One region of the Variovorax sp. GrIS 2.14 genome, then DNA from elsewhere that is predicted to be linked to it. Evidence: predicted binding sites of a transcription regulator. Region 1 holds the regulator's gene; each other region holds the start of a gene.
What was found. The regulator sigma-54, encoded in region 1, starts transcription at its own class of promoters, with help from an activator protein. The targets are predictions, from matches to a motif close to TGGCANGNAANCTGCTTT.
Positions count from the first base shown of each region.

Region 1 (3,607 bases):
GGTCCTCGGCATCGGCCTGCTTGCGATGGTGTGGAACCTGGTGTCGGAGCGCTCGCGCCAGCTCGAAGAAAACATCAGCCTGCGCCACAACGAGAGCGCGCTGCGCGTGCAGGCGCTGGCTGGCCTGCGCGCGTCGGAACAGGCGCAGGCCGAGCGTCTCCGGTTCTTTTCAGCCGCCAACCACGACCTGCGGCAGCCGGTGATGGCTATGGGCCTGCAGGCCGAAGTGCTGCGGCAGCAACTGCGCGCCGGCGAAAGCGCCGCCGTGGTGCAAGGCTCCGTCGATGCGCTGTCACGGGCACAGCAGGCGCTCGAAGGCTTGACCAACCAGCTGCTCGAAATCGGTCGCATCGAGGCCGCTGCCGACCCGTTCACGTTGACCGCGGTCGCCCTCGCACCGCTGCTGAACGAGTTCGCACGGCAGGCAGGCAGCGGCCGGGTGCGGGTGCGTTGCCCGGCCGAAGCCATCGTGTGGACCGACACGGTGGCGCTGCGCCGCATCGTCGCCAATCTGGTCGACAACGCTGTCAAGTTCGCACCCAATGGCCGCGTGTTGCTGGCCTGTCGGCGCCGGCCGGGCGGCTGGCGCATCGAGGTGCGCGACAGCGGCATCGGCATCGCTTGCGAAGCGCAGGAGCGGGTGTTCGGCGACTTCGAGCAGGTCGGGAACGTGGAGCGCAATCTACAGCGTGGGCACGGCCTAGGGCTGGCCATCGTGCGGCGCCTGGCGATGCGGCTGGGGGTCCAGATCACGCTGCGGTCGCTGCCGGGACGCGGCTCGGTGTTCGGCTTCACGCTGCCATCGGCCCCTCGCGATGCGCACCCCGACCGCACGGCACGCGCCGCGACCGCGGCGGCGACCAGCACCGCAGCGCTCGACGCCATGCCGCTGGCGCCCGGCTTGGCGGTGCTGGTGGTCGAAGACAACGCCGTGGTGGCCGACAGCCTCGCGGCCCTGCTGCGCCAATGGCAGGCGCTGCCACGCATCTACGAGAGCGCGGCCGAGGCGCTGGCGCTCGCCGACCTGCAGGCCATCGACGTCGCGCTGTGCGACATCCGCTTGCCGGGCAAGCTCGACGGTATCGACCTGGCACGACGCCTGCAACTGCAAAAGCCGTCGCTCACGATCGCGCTGATCTCGGCCGATATCGATGAAGCGACGCTGCACCTGGCCCGCGAGCGTGGCTGGCATGCGTTGCGCAAGCCGGTGCAGCCGGCGGAGCTGCGCGGGATTTTGTTGCAGGCGCGGCGGTAAACCGAAGCCTTACAGCGCCTTGCGCAGATTCGCCGGTGCGATGCGCAGCGCTTCGCGGTACTTGGCGACGGTGCGCCGCGCACATTCGATCCCCTGCTCTTTCAGCATGTCGGAAATCTGGCTGTCCGACAGCGGCTTCTTGATGCTCTCCGCGCTCACGAGTTGCTTGATGAGCGCTCGCACTGCCGTGCTGGATGCATTGCCGCCGGTCTCGGTTCCGAGCGCCGAACCGAAGAAGTACTTGAGCTCGACCGTGCCGTAAGGCGTCGACATGTACTTGGCCGTGGTCACGCGGCTGATGGTCGACTCGTGCAAGCCCAGCTCGTCGGCGATCTCACGCAGCACCAACGGGCGCATGGCGAGTTCTCCGTGCACGAAGAAGCTTTTCTGCCGCTCGACGATGGCGTTGCTCACCCGCAGGATGGTGTCGAAGCGTTGCTGGATGTTCTTGATGAACCAGCGCGCCTCCTGCAGCCGCTGCGACAGCGCCTGGCTGCCCTCGCCCTTGTGCGCCTTGAGCGCGCCGGCGTAGATGTCGTGCACGCGCAGACGCGGCATCACGTCGGGGTTGAGCATCACGCGGAACTTGAGCGTCGCGCCACGACCGGTGCGGGTGACGATCACGTCGGGCACCACGATGTTGCGCTCGACATCGACGAAGCGGCGGCCCGGCTTGGGCTCCAGCTTGGCGATCGCCTGCAGCGCGCTGCGCACTTCTTCTTCGTTGCTGCGTGTGAGCGTGGCCAGACGTTTGAAGTCGCGCCGCGCGAGCAGCTCCATCGGCTGCTTGCAGATCAGGATCGCAGTCTTGCGGATCTGCTTTTCTTCGGCCGTCTCGTTCTCATGGGCGAGCGCCTTCAGCTGGATCGCCAGGCATTCGCCGAGATCGCGTGCGCCGACGCCGACCGGCTCCAGGCTTTGCAGCAGGCCGAGCGCCACCTGGAAGTGGTGGACGAGACCGTCGAACTGGTCGTTGTCATCGCCCGCGAGGCCCGATGCCAGCGCTGGCAACGAGTCTTCGAGGTAGCCATCGTCATTCAACGATTCGATCAAAAAACGCAGTGCGGCCTGGTCGTTTTCGTTCAGCCGCAGGCTCAGTGCCTGTCGGTGCAGGAAGGATTGCAGCGACTCCTGGCTGCGCGCGAGCTCGGTGGCGTCGGTGCGCTCGCTGCCGTCGTTCGGGCCGAGGTTGTTGCTGCTGGCCGGCGCCTCGCCGCCCCATTCCCCATCGTCCGGCGTCATCTCGACCGTGCCGTCGCCGCCCCAGTCGGGCTCCTGGTCGGACATCTCGGCGGCCGGCGCTTCGGTCTCGCTGGCGGTCGTGGTGGTGCTCGCGCCGTCGGCACTGGTCGCCAGCGCGCTGGGCGCGAACTCGCCGTCGCTCTCGCTCTGGCGGTCGCTGTCGTGCTCTTCGCGCGGCGCTGGCGCGTCGGACACGTCGATGCCGAACTCTTCGCGTGCGGCTTCTTCGGCCGTGCGCTCCAGGAACGGGTTGTCGTCGAGCATCTGCTCGACTTCCTGGCTCAACTCGAGCGTGGACAACTGCAAAAGTCGGATCGACTGCTGCAGTTGCGGCGTGAGCGCGAGGTGCTGCGATACGCGCAGCGACAGGCCTTGCTTCATCCTGCGCGCTCTACATCCGGAAGTGTTCGCCGAGGTAGACGCGTCGTACCTCGGCGTTGTCGACGATCTCCGAAGGCGTGCCCTGTGCCAGCACTTGCCCGTCGCTGATGATGAAAGCGTGATCGCAGATGCCCAGCGTTTCACGCACGTTGTGGTCGGTGATCAGCACGCCGATGCCGCGCTCTTTGAGAAAACTGATGATTCGCTGGATTTCGATAACGGCAATCGGGTCGATGCCGGCGAAGGGTTCATCCAGCAGGATGAAGCGCGGCTGCGTGGCGAGCGCACGGGCGATTTCGACCCGCCGCCGCTCGCCGCCCGACAGCGACAACGCCGGCGAGTTGCGCAAATGTTCGACGCGCAGGTCGTTCAGCAGCTCGCTCAGCCGCTCTTCCATCCGTGCCTTCGATATCGGGACCGACCTGCCGGACTCGTCGGTGTCTAGCTGCAGCTCGAGCACGGCCCGCACGTTCTCTTCAACGGTGAGCTTGCGAAAAATCGACGCTTCCTGCGGCAGGTAGCTCAGACCCATGCGCGCGCGCTTGTGGATCGGCATGTGCGCGATAGGCTCGCCGTCGATGGTGATCTCGCCCGCATCGGCGCGAACCAGTCCGACGATCATGTAGAACGAGGTCGTTTTTCCGGCGCCGTTCGGGCCGAGCAGCCCGACCACCTCGCCCTTTTGCACGCCGAGCGACACATCCTTGACGACCGTTCGGCTGCCATAGG
Region 1 is NZ_JBJXIA010000001.1:615,269-618,875, reverse strand. Features, by position in the region: gene RCH10_RS02915 (ATP-binding protein) at 1-1,255, shown strand, start outside; gene RCH10_RS02910 (RNA polymerase factor sigma-54) at 1,265-2,878, opposite strand; gene lptB (LPS export ABC transporter ATP-binding protein) at 2,889-3,607, opposite strand, start outside.

Region 2 (3,607 bases), on a different contig from region 1:
TTGATCGGAGCCGTTGATCCCGTGGTCGGCCAGGTGCTTGACCGCCAGCGCCTGGCGCGCGTTCGATTCGTTGCGCACCGCGACCAGCATTTCGTCGGCGGTGCCATCTTCGACCCACAGCGTGGCGAGCGCGTTGGTGATGGGCGAGGCCATGACGGTGGTGGCACGCAGCGCGCCAGCCAGGCGTTGCGATTGCCGCGCGTTGGGCGAGCGCACGTAGGCGTTGCGCAGCCCCGCACCCAGCGTCTTCGAAAAACCGGTGATGTAGTAGGTGAGGTCGGGCGCCATGCTGGCGAAGGTCGGGGGCACCTGGCGCGGAATCATCGCGTAGGCGTCGTCTTCGATGATCGGAATGGCGTAGCGCAAGGCGATGTCGGCCAGCGCTTCGCGACGCGCGCGAGAGATCGTCGCGGTGGTCGGGTTGTTGAGGGTCGGGTTGACGTAGAGCGCCTTGGGCTTGAGCGTTTTGCAGGCGTGCTCGAAGGCATCGCCCATCGGGCCCTCTTCATCGAGCTGCAGTGCATGCAGCTGGATGCCCAGTTGTGTGGAGATCGCCTTCACGCCCGGATAGGTCAGCGCCTCGACGCAGATCAGTTCGCCCGGTCGTGCGAGTTGCGAGAACACCGCCGCCAGGACGCTGTGGATGCCGGGGCACACCAGCATCTGGTCGAGCCGGCAATCGGGTACGCGCGGCCGCAGCCACTGCATGCCGGCCTCGCGGTCGCGCACGGAGCCGCCGAAGTCCTGGTAGCGCAGCAGATCCCACAGGTCGGAATCGGCCATCACGCGAGCGGCGCTCTCGTGCATGCGTCCGAGCAGGCCGGCGTCCTGCGGCTCGGGCGGCAGGTTCATCGTCATCTCGGCACCGCTGCCGCCGCGCAAGGGCAGCGCGGGGCTGCTGCCGCGTATGAAGCTGCCGGTGCCCGAGCGCGAGTCGATGAGGCCGCGCTTGCGCGCCTCCGCGTAGCCGCGCGCCACGGTCGTGTAGTTGAGCCGCAAATCGACCGCGAGGTCGCGCAGCGTGGGGAGCTGGTCGCGCGCCGTCAGCCGGCCTGTACGGATGTCGTCGGCAATCAGGTCGGCGAGCAACAGGTAGGCGGGCTTGCTGCTCGTGTCGAGCTTGCGCTGCCAATGCTGCGAGAGTTTGGTCATGTGTTGCTCATGGCGGGTTCACGGTGAGTTGATCGCATCCATTGATCGCATCGGATGCGATCGGTGAATGCGATTGGCGGACGCAGGTTCCGTGCCGACCAAAACGAGTCGTATGGAGCGGTGGCGAGCGATCAATGCCTCGAACGTGTGCATTCAAGTCCATTGATCGGGTGCATTGATCGCATCGAAAGCGCATCAACGGTGTGCATGGCGAGGCCTCGAAGGCTGTCTGCAGGGCGCACCCAGCCATTGAAAAGAGCGCCTGAAATTCTTTCGAGGTCCCGGATGGCGCACTGCTATTGATTGATTGCAGGTTGATCGCATCCACACGGGTTTCGAGTGGCACAAAGCGTGCGAATTCGAAGGGCGAGCAGCACATCGTCCCTCTCGTTTTTCAGTCCACTTTTCAACCGGAACACACCATGCCCAAAGTCACCAAAGCACCGAACGTCACTGGCGATCACCTTGTCGACTACGAAGAAAAAGTATTCGAAGACGTCAAGGCCGAACCGGGCGAGAAGGCCCTGGTCACCTTCCACACCGTCGCCTTCGAAGGCTCGATCGGTTTCGTCAATCTGCTGCAGGCCACGCGGCTGAAGCGCAAGGGTTTCGACACCACCATCCTGCTGTACGGCCCCGGCGTCACGCTCGGCGTGCAGCGCGGCTTCCCGACGCTGGGCGACGAGGCTTTCCCCGGTCATCAAAACTTCAACAAGCAGATCACCAAGTTCATGGAAGAGGGCGGCAAGGTCTACGCCTGCCGCTTCGCGCTGCAGGCCCTGTACGGCCATGGCGAAGGCTCGCTGATTCCGGGCATCGTGCCGATCAGCCCGCTCGACGTGCTCGACATCGTGCTGCTGCACCGCAAGGCCAACGCCTTCATCCTCGACACCTGGACCCTGTAAGAGTCGCGCTGCCATGACATCGCCACGCATCGTCCGCGCCGCAGCGGTACAGATATCGCCCGACTTCGAGAGCCATGACGGCACCCTGAACAAGGTGTGCGAGGCGATCGATGAGGCCGCGGGCAAGGGCGTGCAGCTGATGGTCTTTCCGGAGACCTTCGTGCCGTACTACCCGTACTTCTCCTTCGTGCAGCCACCGGTGCAGCAGGGGCCGGCGCACATCCGGCTGATGGAGCGGTCGGTGGTGGTGCCGGGCCCGGTCACGCTGGCCGTGGCGGAGCGGGCGCGGGCGCGCGGCGTGGTGGTGGTGCTCGGCGTCAACGAGCGTGACCATGGCAGCCTCTACAACACGCAACTGGTGTTCGACGCCGACGGCACGCTCGCGCTCAAGCGCCGCAAGATCACGCCGACGTACCACGAGCGAATGATCTGGGGCCAGGGCGATGCGGCCGGCCTCAAGGTGGTCGACACCGCCGTCGGCCGCGTCGGCGCGCTGGCCTGCTGGGAGCACTACAACCCGTTGGCTCGCTATGCGCTGATGGCGCAGCACGAAGAAATCCATTGCGCGCAGTTCCCCGGCTCGTTGGTCGGGCCAATCTTCGCGGAGCAGATGGAAGTGACCATCCGCCATCACGCGCTCGAGTCGGGTTGCTTCGTGGTGAACGCGACCGGCTGGCTGACCGATGAACAGATCGTCGCGATCACGCCCGACACCGGTTTGCAAAAGGCGCTGCGCGGCGGTTGCCATACGGCCATCGTTTCACCCGAAGGCAAGCACCTCGCAGCGCCGCTGACCGACGGCCAAGGCATGGTCATCGCCGACCTCGACATGGCGCTGATCACCAAGCGCAAACGAATGATGGATTCGGTCGGCCACTACGCGCGGCCCGAACTGCTGAGCCTGGCGATCAACGAGCGTCCTGCCACGACCACTTTCGCCATGCCGGCCGCCGCCGAGCTTTCCAACGGTTCTTTCGGTTCTTCTTCTTCCACCGGACATCCCTATGACCACACCGACCGCAACGCCAACCTCCCCGTCGAGCCGGCAACTGATGACCGAGTTGCAGTCCTTCGGGTTGCGGCTGGTTGATCCTTCGGCCGGCGCGGCCAGCCGCCGCGGCGGTGCCGGCCCATCGGACCACAAAGCCGTCACGGTGGACGGTCACACGATCATGGTGCCGGTGCATACGTCGACCGCGTGGAACTCGCCCTTCACCGCGCAGGCACCCGACGCGCAGGGTATGAGCACCATCACGCGTGGTGCGATTCCCATCGCGAGCATCAGCTTTCCGAAGCAGCCGCGCTTTTATTCGATGCAGACTTTCGACGGCGTGCCTTACTCGCACATCGCGACGCTGCATGGCTCCGACGTCCTTGCGACAACGGTGCTGCAGACCTGCATCCGCTACGAGAGCCGCAAGAAGACCTGCAAGTTCTGCGCGATCGGGCAGTCGCTCGCAGCCGGCCGCACGGTGGCGCGCAAGACACCCGAGCAGCTGGCCGAAGTGGCGCGTGCCGCGGTGTTGCTCGACGGCGTCAAGCACATGGTG
Region 2 is NZ_JBJXIA010000013.1:43,315-46,921, forward strand. Features, by position in the region: gene RCH10_RS19540 (PLP-dependent aminotransferase family protein) at 1-1,152, opposite strand, end outside; gene RCH10_RS19545 (MSMEG_0572/Sll0783 family nitrogen starvation response protein) at 1,575-2,057, shown strand; gene RCH10_RS19550 (Nit6803 family nitrilase) at 2,071-3,147, shown strand; gene RCH10_RS19555 (MSMEG_0568 family radical SAM protein) at 3,110-3,607, shown strand, end outside.
Region 2: RCH10_RS19545 (MSMEG_0572/Sll0783 family nitrogen starvation response protein) is a predicted target of sigma-54. The motif match lies at 1,493-1,510, and genes of this name have one in related genera.

Region 3 (3,607 bases), on a different contig from region 1:
GCGTCGCCATGCGGAAGCGCGTGACTTCGGTCATCTTCAAGTCGATGTACGCATCGATGTACGAATCGGTGAACACGCCGCCCTTGGTCAGGAAGGCGCGGTCCTTGTCGAGGTGCTCCAGCGCTTGGTCGAGGCTGTGGCACACGGTCGGGATCAGCGCGTCTTCTTCCGGCGGCAGATGGTACAGATCCTTGGTGGCGGCTTCGCCCGGATGGATCTTGTTTTCAACGCCGTCGAGGCCGGCCATCAGCAATGCGGCAAAACCCAGGTACGGGTTCATCAGTGGATCAGGGAAGCGCGCTTCGACGCGGCGGCCCTTGGGGTTGGCCACGAACGGAATACGGATCGAAGCCGAGCGATTTTTGGCCGAGTACGCCAGCTTCACCGGAGCCTCGAATCCGGGGACCAGGCGCTTGTAGCTGTTGGTTCCAGGATTGGTGATGGCGTTCAACGCGCGGGCGTGCTTGATGATGCCGCCGATGTAGAACAGCGCGAATTCCGACAGGCCTGCATAGCCGTCGCCCGCAAACAGGTTCTTGCCGTCTTTCCAGACCGACTGGTGCACGTGCATGCCGGAACCGTTGTCGCCAACGATCGGCTTGGGCATGAAGGTCGCGGTCTTGCCGTAGGCGTGGGCCACGTTCTGGATCACGTACTTCTGCAACTGGACCCAGTCGGCGCGCTGTGTCAGCGTGCTGAACTTGGTGCCGAGTTCCATCTGGCCCGCATTCGCGACTTCGTGATGATGCACTTCGACCGGAATGCCCAATGCTTCGAGCACCAGGCACATTTCGGAGCGCATGTCCTGGAAACTGTCGACTGGCGGAACCGGAAAGTAGCCGCCCTTGGTTGCGGGGCGATGGCCGGTGTTGCCGTGTTCGTATTCCTTGTCGGTGTTCCACGAAGCCTCTTCGGAATCGATCTTCACGAAGCAGCCCGACATGTCGTTCTTCCAGCGAACGCTGTCGAACACGAAGAATTCTGGTTCCGGTCCGAAGTAGGCCGTATCGCCCAGGCCGGAGGCCTTCATGTAAGCCTCGGCACGCTTGGCCAGCGAACGCGGATCGCGCTCGTAAGGCTTGCCGTCGACCGGGTCGATGACGTCGCAGGTGAGGATCAGCGTCGTTTCTTCAAAAAACGGATCGATGTTGGCGGTGTTCGGGTCGGGCATGAGCTGCATGTCCGACGCTTCGATGCCCTTCCAGCCGGCAATCGACGAGCCGTCGAACGCGTGGCCCGAGGTGAACTTGTCTTCATCGAAAGCGGAAACCGGCACGGTCACGTGCTGCTCTTTGCCTCGCGTGTCGGTGAATCGGAAGTCGATGAACTTGACCTCGCTTTCCTTGACGAGTTTGAGTACATCGGCGACGGTCTTTGACATCAGGTTCTCCTGTTGGGATAGTGGTTGGAAACGCGGAAGAAATGAATGCAGGTTTTGTGCCATTGTCCCCTGAGCCTGGCTGGGTTCTGCGGCCCATGAGTCCAAAAGAAGGCGGTCGCTCGCCTTCTTGGTGCAATCGCAATTAACGCACCAATTCAGGGCCAAGACGCGCATCAAAGGTGCGCAACCCTTCCAGAAGCTGTGAATACGCAGCCTCGATCTCGCCGGGATCGCCCTTGACGCCCAATTCGATGTGCCGCCCGTAGGTCGGATGGTCGACGCTGGGCAGGCTGAACACCTTGATGCCCGCGTGTGTGCGCTCGATCTCTTCCATCAGCGGGGTGAGGGTGGCTTCCATCGCACCGAAGACGATGACTGATTTTTCAGCCGCCGAGCCGTGCGCAAAAAGCCCAGCGTAGCGACTGTCGAGCACCGATTCGATCATCGGCCAAGCCATCACCGGGAAGCCAGGAACGAAGTGCACGTCGGCCACGCTGAAGCCCGGAATCTTGTTGTACGGGTTGACGATGATGTTCGAGCCGAGCGGGAACACACCCATGTTCAAACGGTGCACGTTGTCGGGGCGATCGGGCTCGTAAGGTACGCCCGACTCACGGGCCGTGTCTTGCATCCGCTCGCGGATCAGCACCTCGGCCTCCGGGTGCAGCGCGAGAGGCACGCCGAGCGCCGCAGCAGCGCACTGGCGCGTATGGTCGTCGGGCGTGGCGCCGATGCCCCCGGTAGAAAAGACGATATCGCCGGAAGCGAAAGCCCGGGCCAGCGCCGCCGTGATGCGCAGTGGCTCGTCGCCGACGTATTCCGCCCAAGCCAGCGGCAGGCCGCGCGCGGCAAGCAGTTCGATGACTTTGGGCATGTGCTTGTCGACACGTTTGCCCGACAGGATCTCGTCGCCGACGATGATGAGGCCGAAGGCGCGCTTGGCCCCGGGACTGGATTGACGGGTCATGGGGAACTCCATTGGGAAGCCGATGCAGCGGGAATCGAAGGAAGCGGAACAGCCGCAGTGTTGGCAGCCAGCGCCCCTCGCTGTGCCCGCAGCTGGTTGAGCGCATCGAGACAGTAATGTGCGAACCAGAGCGCAGAAAACGCAAACACGAGGGTATAGATCCAGATCGCGATCGGCACCAGCACGAAAAAAGCGGCCGCGAAAAGAATGCCGGACGCCCACACGATGCTCGGCGCCGCGCCGAGGTAACCGCACAGCACGCCGATGCCGAGCAACGGAAGCCGGTGGGTGCGCAGCAAGGTGGCCCGTTCTTCGGCACTGGCGTGTTCGGCCAGCGCGTCGAAGCTCATGACGCGGTAGGTGAGCCAGCCCCAGATCAACGGAGGCAGGATCAATACGAGCGGCGGAATCAGCCAAAGCGGCATCGACACGATAAGCGCGACGAGCGCCAGCAAAGTGACGCCGATGGAGCGCGCGATGCTACCGAGCATCGAGGCGCCCTTCTTCTGCTCCAGCGCCGGGAAGCGGCGCTCCGCCACGAGGCGTGTCAAAGCCGGCGCCATGAAGGCGGCCACGACGATGAGCGACACGAGGACCAACAACGGAGTGCTGGCGAGCACCACGGCAAGCGGCGCGAGGAACGTACGCGGGTCGGCCGAAAAGAGCCCGCCAATCCAGCCCCATACGCTGGACAACAGTGGCCAGGCGTCGAGCGCTTCACGCGTCCACGCAACGGCAGGCGCCCAGTAGAAATAGCCGATGCCGCCCGCCAGCACCGCCATCACGACAAGCGGCAGAAAGGACAGCAGCATCACGCGAGGCCGCAGGCAGTAAGCTACAGCGCGCCAAAAGGAATCGAGGAGTAAACGCATCGGCCGAGAGGATAACGCTGGCCAACGACCGCCAGCGTCAGCCGCGGCCCACCATGCGCTTCAGCGCGAACAATTGCTGCGCCCAGAAGCCGCGGCCGTAGTCGCGCAGCCGCCCGGATGCGTCAGGCTCGATCTGATCGCGAATGCCTGTCGCGTCGTAGCGCGGCTCGAAGTTGACGGTGCGAAATAGCATGTCCCACCACGGGAGCAGCACGCCGAAGTTGTGCCCGCCCAAAGTCTTTGCACCGCCAGACTCGTGCCCGAGACCGATGCTGTGATGGAGCCGGTGAAAGCGTGGGCTGATCCACAGCCGCTCGCCGATGGCGCCGAAGCTCAATCTCAAGTTGGCATGTTGCAGGCTCTCGCTCAGCTGTGTGAAAGCGACCA
Region 3 is NZ_JBJXIA010000011.1:37,757-41,363, forward strand. Features, by position in the region: gene glnA (type I glutamate--ammonia ligase) at 1-1,381, opposite strand, end outside; gene RCH10_RS17700 (molybdopterin-binding protein) at 1,524-2,348, opposite strand; gene RCH10_RS17705 (EI24 domain-containing protein) at 2,345-3,220, opposite strand; gene RCH10_RS17710 (sterol desaturase family protein) at 3,258-3,607, opposite strand, start outside.
Region 3: glnA (type I glutamate--ammonia ligase) is a predicted target of sigma-54. The motif match lies at 1,426-1,443, and genes of this name have one in related genera.